DNA from 4 places in the Klebsiella sp. MISC125 genome. Region 1 is predicted to be linked to each of the others. Evidence: predicted binding sites of a transcription regulator. Region 1 holds the regulator's gene; each other region holds the start of a gene.
What was found. Region 1 encodes PurR, which represses purine synthesis genes. Its sites were predicted from a motif close to CANGCAAACGTTTGCNTG; they were not measured.

Region 2: glyA (serine hydroxymethyltransferase) is a predicted target of PurR. The motif match lies at 2,239-2,256, and genes of this name have one in related genera.
Region 3: gltS (sodium/glutamate symporter) is a predicted target of PurR. The motif match lies at 1,768-1,785, and genes of this name have one in related genera.
Region 4: pyrD (quinone-dependent dihydroorotate dehydrogenase) is a predicted target of PurR. The motif match lies at 1,048-1,065, and genes of this name have one in related genera.

Annotation. Positions count from the first base shown of each region.
Region 1 is NZ_CP180448.1:2,759,675-2,763,332, forward strand. Features, by position in the region: gene punR (DNA-binding transcriptional activator PunR) at 1-892, shown strand, start outside; gene purR (HTH-type transcriptional repressor PurR) at 911-1,936, opposite strand; gene ACMYSL_RS13085 (YnhF family membrane protein) at 2,233-2,322, shown strand; gene ACMYSL_RS13090 (MFS transporter) at 2,490-3,656, shown strand.
Region 2 is NZ_CP180448.1:1,603,506-1,607,163, reverse strand. Features, by position in the region: gene ACMYSL_RS07710 (ROK family transcriptional regulator) at 1-311, shown strand, start outside; gene ACMYSL_RS07705 (DoxX family protein) at 386-808, shown strand; gene glyA (serine hydroxymethyltransferase) at 869-2,122, opposite strand; gene hmpA (NO-inducible flavohemoprotein) at 2,449-3,639, shown strand.
Region 3 is NZ_CP180448.1:136,115-139,772, reverse strand. Features, by position in the region: gene glpK (glycerol kinase GlpK) at 1-234, shown strand, start outside; gene gltS (sodium/glutamate symporter) at 348-1,550, opposite strand; gene xanP (xanthine/proton symporter XanP) at 1,837-3,228, shown strand; gene ACMYSL_RS00645 (AsmA family protein) at 3,374-3,658, shown strand, end outside.
Region 4 is NZ_CP180448.1:3,951,005-3,954,662, forward strand. Features, by position in the region: gene pyrD (quinone-dependent dihydroorotate dehydrogenase) at 1-952, opposite strand, end outside; gene ssuE (NADPH-dependent FMN reductase) at 1,201-1,776, shown strand; gene ssuC (aliphatic sulfonate ABC transporter permease SsuC) at 1,819-2,610, shown strand; gene ssuB (aliphatic sulfonates ABC transporter ATP-binding protein) at 2,607-3,380, shown strand; gene pepN (aminopeptidase N) at 3,446-3,658, opposite strand, start outside.

The sequences.
Region 1 (3,658 bases):
TGAGGTGGTTGATGCTGTTGCGCGTAACGGCAGTTTTAGCGCAGCGGCGCAGGAGCTACACCGCGTACCTTCAGCGGTGAGTTATACCGTGCGTCAGTTGGAAGAGTGGCTGGCGGTTCCGCTCTTTGAACGTCGTCACCGTGATGTCGAATTAACCCCGGCCGGGGTCTGGTTTTTGCAGGAAGGGCGCTCTGTTATCAAAAAAATGCAGATCACTCGCCAGCAGTGCCAGCAGATAGCCAACGGTTGGCGCGGGCAGCTATCCATTGCCGTCGATGACATCGTCAAACCGGCGCGCATGCGGCAAATGATCGTTGATTTCTATCGTCATTTTGATGACGTTGAACTGATTGTCTTTCAGGAGGTATTCAACGGCGTCTGGGATGCGTTAGCTGATGGCCGCGTGGAATTAGCTATCGGCGCGACGCGCTCTATTCCCGTCGGTGGGCGCTATGCGTTTCGCGATATGGGGATGCTGAGTTGGGATTGCGTGGTGGCCAGCGATCATCCTTTGGCGAAAATAGACGGCCCGTTAAGCGACGATGTGTTGCGCAACTGGCCGTCGCTGGTACGGGAAGATACTTCACGCTCGCTACCGAAACGCACGACGTGGCTGCTGGATAATCAGAAGAGGGTGGTGGTACCGGACTGGGACGCTTCCGCGACTTGCCTCAGCGCAGGGTTGTGTGTTGGCATGGTGCCAAAGCATTTTGCACAGCCGCGAATTGATAGCGGAGAATGGACGGCGCTGGCGCTGGAAAACCCATTCCCTGATGCGGCCTGCTGCCTGACGTGGCAACAAAGCGATGCTTCACCGGCGCTGATGTGGCTGCTGGATTACCTTGGCGACAGTGAAACGCTGAACAGGGAGTGGCTGCGGGCGCCGGAATAGCCGGCGCCGCGAGGAGAATTAACGGCGATAATCGACAAACGGACCGTCGGCCACGGATCGACGTTCGACCAGGCGCGGATGTACTTCAATAGACTGGGAAATTTCGCGCTTGTTGACGATGCGGTCCAGCAGCATGTTGAAGGCCGCTTCGCCCAGAGAATCTTTTGGCTGATGGATGGTGGTCAGCGCCGGGCTGAAGTAGCGGGCGTTGCGCACATTGTCATAACCGATCAGCGAAATATCCTGCGGCACGCGCAGACCCATTTCATCTGCTGCACAAATAGCGCCCATCGCCATGATATCCCCGCCGCAGAAAATCGCCGTCGGGCGATGGTGTTGGCTGAGGATTTGCTGCATCGCGCGGTAGCCGGATTCCGGCTCGAAATCACCTTGCACGACCCAGTTTTCAGGAACGTTGATCTGCGCTTCTTCCATCGCTTTCATAAAGCCCGCCAGGCGGCCGGCACCGGTGTTCCGCTCAAGCGGGCCGGGGATCACGCCAATTTCGCGATGACCGCGTTCCACCAGATAGCGCCCGGCGATATAACCCCCTTCGAAGGCGTTATCGATAACCGAGTCGGTGAAGTCGGCTTTTGCTTCACCCCAGTCCATCACGACCATCGGAATATGGCGATATTCTTCCAGCATGCTCAGTACCGACTCAGGATACTCAGAACACATCACCAGCAGGCCGTCCACGCGCTTCTGCGCCATCATTGACAGGTAGGCGCGCTGTTTCTCCGGATCGTTCCATGCGTTGCCGAGAATCAGGGTATAGCCCTTCTGGAAGCAACTTTTCTCAACGGATTCGATAATTTCGGCAAAATAGGCCGCTTCGCTGCTGGTCGCCAGCAATCCGATAGACTTAGTGTGATTAACCTTCAGGCTGCGAGCAACGGCGCTGGGGGAGTAGTGCAGTTCTTTAATCGCAGCCCACACAGCGTTGCGTGTCTCTTCCGCAACGAAACGCGTTTTGTTAATTACATGTGATACTGTTGTAGTGGAAACGTTTGCGCGCTTCGCTACATCTTTAATAGTTGCCATTACTTCTCACTCCAGACCTTGACCTGATCGCCCGTTAATCGGTACGTAAACGTTTGCCTGTACACACCCTGATGCCAAAATTGAACATTGCATCACGTCGGGAAAACGACACAGAACGACAGGAAGGGGTCAATGGCCGATACGCTTTCAAATTAGCGTGGGATTTTGTCCGATCTTGGGGCAAAGGGGAAGAGCAAAAATGTGCATCCCTCTAAATCTCGGAAGATATTTGCGCTAATCTATGTAAAAATGAGCAAGCTCACTTTTCATGTGGGGATAATCAAGGGGAAAAATTGATGGATACAGATTTAAAGTTTTCGCTGACAACGACGATTATTGTTCTGGGTTTGATTGTCGCCGCAGGGCTGACCGCCATACTGCACTAATTCCAATATGAGGGAGACATCGTTCTCCCTTTTCTTTTTCCGCCATTATTATCAATTTCGCAAAAATCTTTTGCCATTTCGTTTACTTTTGTTTTTCTGTGATTGATGTCATGCTTTTGGCTTCTGATGAGATGCCGTCGCTGAAGACGGCCCGATGGAGTCATTGAATGAAAATCAACTTTCCCCTGCTCGCTCTGGCGATCGGTGCCTTCGGTATCGGTACTACCGAGTTCTCCCCGATGGGGCTACTACCGGTTATCGCCAAAGGCGTGGATGTCTCTATTCCGGCTGCGGGAATGCTTATTAGTGCCTATGCCATTGGGGTGATGGTTGGCGCGCCGCTGATGACTCTACTGCTTTCGCACCGCGCGCGCAGAAATGCGCTGATTTTCCTGATGGCGATTTTTACTCTTGGTAACGTGCTCTCTTCAATTGCACCGGATTACACCACGCTACTGCTGTCGCGCATTATCACCAGCCTCAATCACGGCGCTTTTTTTGGGCTCGGCTCGGTGGTGGCGGCGAGCGTAGTGCCGAAGCATAAGCAGGCCAGCGCCGTGGCGACCATGTTTATGGGGCTGACAATTGCCAACATTGGCGGCGTTCCGGCGGCGACCTGGTTGGGGGAAACTATCGGCTGGCGAATGTCGTTCCTTGCAACGGCGGGTCTCGGCGTGGTGGCGATGGTCAGCCTGTGGTTTTCCCTGCCAAAAGGAAGCGCGGGTGAGCGGCCTGATGTTAAGCAGGAACTTTCAGTACTGATGCGCCCGCAGGTGCTGTCAGCGCTGCTGACCACCGTTCTGGGGGCAGGGGCGATGTTTACGCTTTACACCTATATATCACCGGTCCTGCACAGCATCACTAACGCATCGCCACTGTTTGTGACCGCGATGTTGGTACTGATTGGCGTAGGCTTCTCGCTGGGTAACTACCTTGGCGGTAAGTTTGCCGACCGCTCGGTTTCCGGGACGTTGAAGGGCTTTCTGCTGCTGTTGATGGTGATCATGCTGGCGATCCCGCTGCTGGCCCAGTCACAAATTGGTGCTGCTATAAGTATGGTTGTCTGGGGTGCCGCGACTTTTGCGGTAGTTCCGCCACTGCAGATGCGCGTGATGCGCGTGGCTCACGAAGCTCCCGGGCTGTCATCATCGGTTAATATCGGCGCTTTCAACCTCGGTAACGCGTTAGGCGCAGCCGCCGGTGGTGCGGTGATATCTGGTGGGCTGGGCTATGCATTCGTCCCAGTGATGGGAGCGATCATTGCGGGCGTTGCGCTACTGCTGGTGTTTTTCAGCGGTCGGTCGCAGCCGGAAGAGGCTTTTGCTAACCACTAATC
Region 2 (3,658 bases), 1.2 Mb from region 1:
AAAAATGGCAGCAGGGTGATTCCCGGTTGCATACATGGGTTGAGGACTCGGCAAATGCCATCGGGCTTAGCCTCTACAACTTCCTCAATATATTAAATATAAACAATATCTTATTGTACGGTCGTAGCTGCGGCTTTGGCGAGGAATGGCTAAATACCATCATCAAACAAACTGGTTTCAATCCGTTTGATCACCGTGATGCCCCGCGAACCCGCGCTACTCAAATCGGCTTTGGCAAGCTGAGCCGCGCACAGCAGCTAATGGGGATCGGTTATCTGTACGTTGAGGAGCAGTTACAAACGCTGCGTTAATCGCGAGCGGCGCGTGGCGGAGCGCAAAATTGTGTATTACGTTTAAATCACACGTCTCTCATAACGAGCTGATTATGAACACACTACGCTATTTTGATTTTGGCTCTTCCCGCTCCCTGCTGCTGTTGATTGCCCGTATCGCGGTGGTGGTTCTGTTTATTCTTTTTGGCTACCCAAAACTGCTGGGCTTTAGCGGTACGGTGCAATATATGGCTTCATCCGGCGCGCCGATGCCGACGCTGGCGGCGATTATTGCCATCATTATGGAAGTTCCGGCGGCCATTTTGATTGTCCTTGGGTTTTTCACCCGCCCGCTGGCGGTGCTGTTTATTTTTTATACCCTGGGCACGGCGGTTATTGGTCATCACTATTGGGATATGTCCGGCGATGCGGTACTGCCGAATATGATTAACTTCTGGAAAAACGTCAGTATTGCCGGAGCCTTCCTGCTACTGGCGATAACCGGGCCTGGCGCTATTTCACTCGACCGGCGTTAATCCCCCAGACGCAAAAAAGGCCGCAATCGCGGCCTTTTTTTCGCTTTAAACAACTCAGCGTTATGCGTAAACCGGGAAGCGTGCGCAGATATCCAGCACTTTACCCTTCACGCGCTCAATGACCGCTTCGTCATTGATGTTGTCCAGCACGTCGCACATCCAGCCAGCCAGCTCTTTCACTTCCGCTTCTTTAAAGCCGCGACGAGTGACTGCCGGAGAACCGATACGGATACCGGACGTCACGAACGGGCTCTTCGGATCGTTCGGTACGCTGTTTTTGTTGACGGTGATGTTGGCACGACCCAGCGCCGCGTCAGCTTCTTTACCGGTCAGGTTTTTGTCGACCAGATCCAGCAGGAACAGGTGGTTTTCAGTGCCGCCAGACACCACTTTGTAGCCGCGGTTCAGGAACACTTCCACCATCGCTTTGGCGTTTTTCGCAACCTGCTGCTGGTAGACTTTGAACTCTGGTTCCATCGCTTCTTTCAGCGCTACGGCTTTCGCCGCGATGACGTGCATCAGCGGGCCGCCCTGAGCGCTTGGGAATACGGCTGAGTTCAGTTTTTTGTACAGCTCTTCGCTACCGCCTTTCGCCAGGATCAGGCCGCCGCGCGGACCCGCCAGGGTTTTGTGGGTAGTCGTGGTGACAACGTGAGCGTGCGGAACCGGGTTCGGGTAAACGTCAGCAGCAATAAGACCGGCAACGTGGGCCATATCAACGAACAGGTATGCGCCAATGCTGTCTGCGATTTCACGCATTTTTGCCCAGTCAACCACACCAGAGTATGCGGAGAAGCCGCCGATAATCATCTTCGGTTTGTGGGTCTGCGCCTGCTTCGCCATGTCCTCATAGTCAATTTTACCGGACTCATCGATGCCGTAAGGGATGATGTTGTACAGTTTACCGGAGAAGTTAACCGGGGAGCCGTGAGTCAGGTGACCACCCTGCGCCAGGTTCATACCCAGAACGGTATCGCCCGGTTGCAGCAGCGCGGTGTAGACCGCGAAGTTAGCCTGGGAACCGGAGTGCGGCTGAACGTTAGCGTAGTCGGCGCCGAACAGCTCTTTTGCGCGGTCGATAGCCAGTTGTTCAACGATATCAACGTATTCGCAGCCGCCGTAGTAGCGCTTGCCCGGATATCCTTCAGCGTATTTGTTGGTCAGCTGAGAACCCTGCGCCTGCATAACACGCGGGCTGGTGTAGTTCTCGGAGGCGATCAGTTCGATGTGCTCTTCCTGACGTACTTTTTCCTGCTCCATAGCCTGCCACAGTTCGGCATCATAATCGGCAATGTTCATTTCACGCTTTAACATCCGCATCTCCTGACTCAGCTAACGATAAAATTTCGGCCTAAAAAGGCGGTCCAATCGGACAACGGCCCACAGTATAACTGAATCATTCTGTGATAACAGGTCTTGACAAATGATTTTACGCAAACGATTGGCTCCGCATTACACAAGGCTTTGAGCAATAACGCTCCTGAGATTATCAACGGATTTCTTTTCAGGTTTGTGATGCAAATAATTCATGTTGTAACCACCTTACGGCAAAGTGTTAAAGAACCATTTACAAAGCAGGGTTATTTTTATAAGATGCATTTAAAATACATTATTAAAATGACTCATATAAGGAAGCTGCTATGCTCGACGCCCAAACCATCGCAACGGTGAAAGCCACCATTCCCCTGCTGGTTGAAACCGGTCCAAAGCTGACCGCCCATTTTTACGATCGCATGTTTACGCATAACCCTGAACTCAAAGAAATTTTTAACATGAGTAACCAGCGCAATGGCGATCAGCGTGAAGCACTGTTTAACGCGATTGCCGCCTATGCCAGTAATCTTGAGAACCTGCCCGCCCTGCTGCCGGCGGTCGAGAAAATTGCTCAAAAGCATACCAGCTTCCAGATCCAACCAGAGCAGTACAACATTGTCGGTACCCATCTGCTGGCCACCCTGGACGAAATGTTCAATCCAGGCCAGGAAGTGCTGGACGCCTGGGGCAAAGCTTACGGCGTGTTGGCCAACGTCTTTATCAATCGTGAAGCGGAAATCTACAGTGAAAGCGCCAGCAAAGCCGGCGGCTGGGAAGGGACTCGTGCGTTCCGCATCGTGAAGAAAACCCCGCGCAGCGCACTCATCACCAGCTTTGAATTTGAACCTGTCGACGGCGGTGCGGTGGCTGAATATCATCCAGGTCAGTATCTGGCGGTCTGGCTGAAGCCGGAAGGTTTTCCGCATCAGGAAATCCGTCAGTACTCCCTGACCCGCAAGCCTGATGGCAAGGGTTACCGCATTGCGGTGAAACGTGAAGATAGCGGTCAGGTGTCGAGCTGGCTGCATAACTCAGCCAAAGAAGGGGATGTGATTTATCTGGCGGCACCAGCAGGTGATTTCTTCCTCAACGTCGCCCCGCAAACGCCAGTCACGCTGATCTCCGGCGGCGTCGGCCAAACGCCGATGCTGGCGATGCTGGATGTTCTGGCGAAAGCGCAGCATCCGGCCCAGGTTAACTGGTTCCATGCCGCAGAAAACGGTGACGTTCACGCCTTTGCTGACGAGGTAAAAGCGCTGGGGGCAAGCCTGCCGAAGTTTGCTTCTCACGTCTGGTACCGCAGCCCGAGCGAAGCAGACCGCCAGGCGGCACAGTTTAATAGCGAAGGTTTGATGGATTTATCGGCGCTCGCCGACAAGCTCAGCGACCCGCAGATGCAGTTTTATCTGTGCGGCCCGGTGGCGTTTATGCAGTTTGCCGCGAAGCAGTTGGTTGAGCTGGGCGTAAACAGCGAGAACATTCATTACGAGTGCTTCGGCCCGCATAAGGTGCTGTAAGCCACTTTAGATGACGGGC
Region 3 (3,658 bases), 2.6 Mb from region 1:
CTAGGCACCCGCGTAGAACGCCCTGAAGTGCGCGAAGTCACCGCACTGGGTGCTGCCTATCTGGCCGGTCTGGCGGTGGGTTTCTGGCAGAATCTGGATGAGTTGCAGGAGAAAGCAGTTATCGAACGTGAATTCCGCCCGGGGATTGAAACTACCGAGCGTAACGTTCGCTACAGCGGCTGGAAGAAAGCGGTAAAACGCGCGTTAGCGTGGGAAGAGCACGACGAGGGGTAAGAGCTGGGGGTATTCCCGGCTTGCGGCGTAAACGCCTTAGCCGGGCTACAAAACCCCAAACAGCACGATCTTGTAGCCCGGACAGGTGCGCAGCACCGCCTCCGGGTTTTTTATCAGCCAAACATCGGCAACAGCAGATACAGCTTAATGACCAGCGCGTTAACGATATCAATAAAGAACGCACCCACCATCGGCACCACCAGAAACGCCATGTGTGATGGGCCAAAACGGTCGGTAATCGCCTGCATATTGGCAATCGCCGTCGGTGTCGCGCCGAGGCCAAAGCCGCAGTGCCCGGCGGCCAGAACGGCGGCATCGTAGTTTTTCCCCATCATTCGATAGGTCACAAACACCGCATACAGCGCCATTGCCACCGTCTGCACCGCCAGAATGGCAATCATCGGCAGCGCCAGCGACGCCAACTCCCACAGCTTCAGGCTCATCAGAGCCATCGCCAGGAACAACGACAGGCTGACGTTACCCAATACCGACACCGCGCGATCAAACACGCGATACAGCCCCAACGCCGACAAACTGTTGCTGAGGATCACGCCGATAAACAGCACGCAAACAAAGGTCGGCAGCTCGAATACGGTTCCCGCCAGCAGTTGCGCAACGAACTTACCTACCGTCAAACAAATGGCAATTAACGCGATGCTCTCAATCAGCACCAGCGAGGTAATCATGCGCCCCATTTCCGGCTTTTCAAACGCGGTCGGTGCAACCTGATCGTCCGGCGTGCCGTCCGGTGAGGAAGAGTGCTTAACCAAATAGCGCGCCACCGGGCCGCCGATCAGGCCGCCAAGCACGAGGCCAAACGTTGCACAGGCCATCGCCACTTCGGTAGCGTTGGCGAAACCATAGCGCTCGACAAACAATTTACTCCACGCCGCGCCGGTGCCGTGACCGCCGGAAAGGGTAATGGAACCCGCCAGCAGCCCCATCAGCGGGTCGAGGCCCAGCAGCTTCGCCATGCCGATACCGAGGGCGTTTTGCAGCAGCAGCAGTCCCACGACAACGATCAGGAACGTCCCCACCACTTTGCCGCCAGCCCGCAAGCTGGCGAGGTTGGCGTTCAGGCCGATGGTGGCGAAGAACGCCAGCATCAGCGGATCTTTCAGGCTCATATCGAAATCAATTTCGATATCCATGCTTTTCTTCAGCGCCAGTAAGGCCAATGCCACCAGCAGGCCACCCGCAACGGGTTCAGGAATGGTATATGTCTTCAGGAAAGGGACGGTTTGAACGAGTTTTCTACCCAGTAGCAACACTAATGTTGCGGCAACGAGCGTCGATAAGGTATCGAGATGAAACATAAAAAGAGCTCCTTATAGGCGCATGATCCATTCACACGCGACGGTATTCCCGGTGTCGATTGCTTCTCATCATGAGTAATCGGGAGGGGATTTTAAGCAGAAGTACGGAAAAAATGACAGAAAAAGATATTTTGTAGGGATATTGATGCGATCAAGCATACAAAATGTTAATAATTTTTCTAAGCCTATTCCCTGTATAAATATTTATCGCTAAAGAGTGGCAAACGTTTGCTTTTGGTCTACAGTCCGATAAAATCCCCGCTTTGCCACCTTTGGGATTGTTGTGATGTCCGTTAACACCGCAGAGTCAGAAAATGCGCAACCGGTTGCGCATAAGCAAGTCAGCGAATTAATCTACCGCCTTGAAGACCGCCCACCGCTACCGCAAACTCTGTTCGCCGCTTTCCAGCACCTGCTGGCGATGTTTGTCGCAGTCATCACCCCGGCGCTGTTAATTTGCCAGGCTCTGGGCCTCCCGGCTCAGGATACGCAACACATCATCAGCATGTCTCTGTTCGCCTCCGGTGTCGCATCCATTATTCAAATTAAAGCCTGGGGGCCGGTTGGCTCAGGGCTGCTCTCAATCCAGGGCACCAGCTTTAACTTCGTCGCGCCGCTGATTATGGGCGGTACCGCGCTGAAAACCGGCGGCGCCGATGTCCCAACCATGATGGCTGCGCTGTTCGGTACCCTGATGCTGGCCAGCTGCACGGAAATGGTCATCTCCCGCGTCCTGCACCTCGCGCGGCGCATCATTACCCCGCTGGTCTCCGGCGTGGTGGTGATGATTATCGGTCTGTCGCTGATTCAGGTTGGCCTCACTTCTATCGGCGGCGGCTACGCGGCCATGGCTGATAATACCTTCGGCGCGCCGAAAAACCTGCTGCTGGCGGGTATCGTGCTGGCGCTGATTATTATCCTTAACCGCCAGCGCAACCCCTATTTGCGCATCGCCTCGCTGGTGATCGCCATGGCAGCGGGTTATCTGGCAGCCTGGTTCCTCGATATGCTGCCAACCAATACCGCGCCAACCGACAGCAGCCTGATTATGGTACCCACGCCGCTTTACTACGGCCTGGGCATCGACTGGAATCTGCTGCTGCCGCTAATGCTGGTCTTTATGATTACCTCACTGGAAACTATCGGCGATATCACCGCCACCTCCGACGTCTCCGAGCAGCCAGTTTCCGGCCCGCTATATATGAAGCGTCTGAAGGGCGGCGTGTTGGCTAACGGCCTGAACTCGTTCGTCTCGGCAGTATTTAATACCTTCCCGAACTCCTGTTTCGGGCAGAACAACGGCGTGATTCAGTTGACCGGCGTCGCCAGCCGCTACGTCGGCTTTGTGGTCGCGCTGATGCTGATCGTGCTCGGCCTGTTCCCGGCGGTAAGCGGCTTCGTGCAACATATCCCTGAGCCAGTACTCGGCGGCGCAACGTTAGTGATGTTCGGCACCATCGCCGCCTCCGGCGTGCGCATCGTCTCCCGCGAACCGCTGAACCGCCGCGCGATCCTGATTATCGCCCTGTCGTTGGCCGTCGGCCTTGGCGTTTCCCAGCAGCCGCTGATTCTGCAGTTCGCCCCTGACTGGCTGAAGAACCTGCTCTCCTCAGGTATCGCTGCCGGTGGTATCACGGCAATCGTGCTGAACCTGGTTTTCCCGCCAGAGAAAAACTAATCCTGCCTGATGCCCTGGCCGCGTGATGCTGGCCAGGGCATGTACATCATCCACCTCACATCATCTCATTACACAATTCCTGTCTTGAGGATTGCGCATAATTCGGGCATAACAGCCTTATGTGCCTCGCTCAGGATCGAAGATCATGAAATTTCTCGGAAAGCTGATTCTCTGGCTGTTGATTGCCCTGCTGGTGGTGATCATTGCGGTTTATTTCCTGCTGCAAACCCAGTGGGGCGCACGCCAGGCCAGTGCCTGGCTAAGCGACGGTACCGGCTGGAAGGTCTCTTTCAACAAAATGGACCACAATTTCTCCTCGCCAATGCACCTGCAACTGCAAAACGTCACCCTTGGTCGTGACGGCAAACCGGCGACGCTGGTGGCTAAAACGGTGGATATCGGCTTTAGCAGCCGCCAGTTTAGCGACCCA
Region 4 (3,658 bases), 1.2 Mb from region 1:
AAATCTGCACCAATGTAGCGCCCGCAGCAATCTTTTCACGCGCTGCAATCACCGAGTCAATACCACCAACTCCGATAATGGGCAGGCGCCCCTGTAATTCCGCTGACAGCATACGGATAATTTCTGTACTCTTCAGCTGTAAAGGACGACCGCTAAGCCCGCCGGTTTCGTCGCAATTTTTCATGCCCTGAACCAGCGACCGATCCAACGTGGTATTAGTCGCAATCACCCCATCAATATTATGTCGAACCAGACTATCGGCAACCTGGATCAATTCCTCAACAGAAAGATCCGGCGCGATCTTCACCGCCACGGGGACATATTTCTGGTGCTTCTCTTGCAGTTCGCGTTGCTTATTTTTAATACCGGAAAGTAAATCATCCAGCGCATCACCGTATTGCAAAGTACGCAGGCCAGGGGTATTCGGCGAAGAGATATTAATGGCGATATATCCGGCGTAGGCATAGATTTTATCCATACAAATCAGATAATCATCTTTGCCTTGTTCAACTGGGGTATCTTTATTTTTACCAATGTTAATCCCCAGGATCCCGTCAAAATGGGCCTTTTTCACGTTCTCAACCAGGTTATCAACGCCGTGGTTATTAAAGCCCATGCGGTTGATCAAACCTTCGGCATCGACCAGACGGAAGATCCTCGGCTTATCGTTACCCGGCTGCGGACGCGGCGTCACGGTACCAATTTCAATTGAGCCAAAACCCATTGCGCCGAGCGCATCAATGCACTCGCCATTTTTATCCAGCCCGGCGGCCAGACCCAGCGGATTCTTAAATGTGAGCCCCATGCAGGTTACCGGCTTTGTCGGTACCTTCTGGCGAACCAACATTTCCAGCGGTGTGCCTGAAACACGGCGTAATTGTTGAAAGGTTACTTCATGAGCGCGCTCAGGATCGAGCTGAAAAAGGGCTTTACGAACGAAGGGGTAGTACATGAACTCTCCTGGATTCCCGGTGTGCAAACCGGGGGCGTATTATGTGCGATCCACCCCGGAAAGGGAATTGACCTGCGACAAAAAATCGCATCTCAGACGCAAACGTTTACTTTTGTCTCCCTCTTTATGCACTTTCTGACAATTCAACGCTGGATAAATCATTTAGGGAAATAAAAGCGCTCTGTCACACTGCAGCTAAATGTTATCAATTATAGATAAATGAAAATTTTTAGTTATAAGGAGAGAGTATGCGAGTCATAACACTTGCGGGTAGCCCGCGTTACCCTTCCCGCTCCAGCGCGCTTCTGGAATACGCCAGAGAGACACTCTCCGCTGCGGATATCGAAGTCTGCCACTGGCATCTGCAAAATTTTGCCCCGGAAGACCTGCTCTACGCACGCTTTGATAACCCCGCTCTGCATGCGCTGAATGAACAACTTGCTGGTGCGGATGGGCTGATTATCGCCACCCCGGTTTATAAAGCTTCTTTTTCCGGCGCGTTGAAGACGCTACTCGACCTGCTGCCAGAGCGTGCGCTGGAAGGCAAAATCGTCCTGCCGCTGGCTACTGGCGGAACCATCGCGCATATGCTGGCGGTCGATTACGCCTTAAAACCGGTACTCAATGCGTTGAAAGCCCAGGAGATCCTTCATGGCGTCTTTGCTGATGATAGTCAGGTGACAGATTATCAACATAAACCGCAATTTACCCCAAACCTGCAAGGTCGACTCGACCTGGCGTTGGAAACCTTCTGGCAGGCACTTCATCGCCCCAGTAGCCGAGCTCCGGCACTGAAAAGCTTGCAACGGGTAGAGCATGTTTAAAGGCTAACGTTGACGCTCACACGGAAATAAAAGGAACACATCATGGCGACCCTTTCGCAAAAATTCCTGATACGCGTGGCCCCCTGGCTTCTGCCGGTGGGCAGCGTGATTATCTGGCAATTCGCCTCTTCGATGGGCTGGCTATCCACCCGCATTTTGCCGTCGCCGGAAGGGGTACTGAAGGCTTTCTGGACGCTCTCCGCCAGCGGTGAGCTTTGGCAACATCTGGCGATAAGCTCATGGCGAGCATTGATTGGTTTCAGCATCGGTGGATCCATTGGCCTGGTTCTGGGATTAATCAGCGGCCTGTCGCGCTGGGGTGAACGCCTGCTGGATACCTCCATTCAGATGCTGCGTAATGTGCCGCATCTTGCGCTGATCCCGCTGGTTATCTTGTGGTTCGGTATCGATGAGAGCGCCAAAATCTTCCTCGTGGCGCTGGGGACGATGTTCCCAATTTATATCAATACCTGGCACGGGATCCGCAACATCGACAGAGGACTGGTCGAGATGGCCCGTAGCTACGGTTTATCCGGCGTTGCTCTGTTCCGTCATGTGATCCTCCCCGGCGCACTCCCCTCTATTATGGTCGGCATTCGCTTTGCGCTTGGCCTGATGTGGTTAACGCTGATTGTTGCCGAAACTATCTCTGCTAACGCCGGTATCGGCTATCTGGCGATGAACGCCCGCGAGTTTCTGCAAACCGATGTCGTGGTGGTTGCCATTATTCTTTATGCCATTCTTGGCAAACTGGCCGACTTCAGCGCCCAGCTTCTGGAGCGCGTCTGGCTGCGCTGGAATCCGGCTTATCACCTTCAGGAGGCTAACGCATGACGACTGCGCGTCTTAATCCGGGGATCCCGCTGCTGCTTAACGGCGTGAGCAAGCGTTATGGTAGCAACACGATCCTGAATGAACTCGATCTTCATATTCCCACTGGGCAATTCGTCGCGGTGGTTGGGCGCAGCGGTGGTGGTAAGAGTACTCTGCTGCGGTTGCTGGCCGGGCTGGAAAAGCCCAACGCCGGTGAACTGCTTGCTGGTTCAACGCCGCTGGCGCAAGTCCAGGACGATACCCGAATGATGTTTCAGGACTCACGCCTGCTACCGTGGAAAACGGTAATTGACAATGTTGGCCTCGGGCTAAAAGGCCAGTGGCGCGAGGCTGCGCTTAAGGCGTTGGCGAGCGTCGGTCTGGAGGATCGCGCCAGTGAATGGCCTGCGGCGCTTTCCGGCGGGCAGAAACAGCGCGTGGCGCTGGCCCGTGCGTTAATTCATCGCCCTGGATTATTACTGCTTGATGAGCCGCTGGGTGCGCTGGACGCGTTAACTCGTCTGGAAATGCAGGATCTGATCGTTTCGCTGTGGCAGGAGCATGGATTTACCGTCCTGCTGGTGACCCATGACGTCAGCGAGGCGGTGGCCATGGCCGATCGCGTTTTGCTAATTGAAGAAGGGAAAATTGGCCTGGATCTGCTGGTAGATATTCCTCGGCCCAGACGCACAGGCTCAGCGAAGCTGGCGGAACTGGAAGCGGAAGTACTGAGTCGGGTGATGCAGCGCGGCAAGAATGAATCCTCGCCGCGCTTAGTGAGCCACGGTTAACACCTGCGACATTTCCCCGCTCGCGCTGCGCTTCGCGGGGCTACAGGTTTAGACCCGCGCTGGCGTTACGCCAGCGCTTTGCTGATTTTCTCGAACAGATCCCCGGAAAGATTCTCCAGGCCTTTCAACTGCTCCAGCGCCGCGCGCATCAGCGCCTGACGCTTCTCATCATAGCGTTTCAGGCGAATCAACGGCTCAATCAGACGTGAGGCAACCTGCGGATTGCGGCTGTTCAATTCAGTCAGCATCTCAACCAGGAACTGATAGCCGCTACCGTC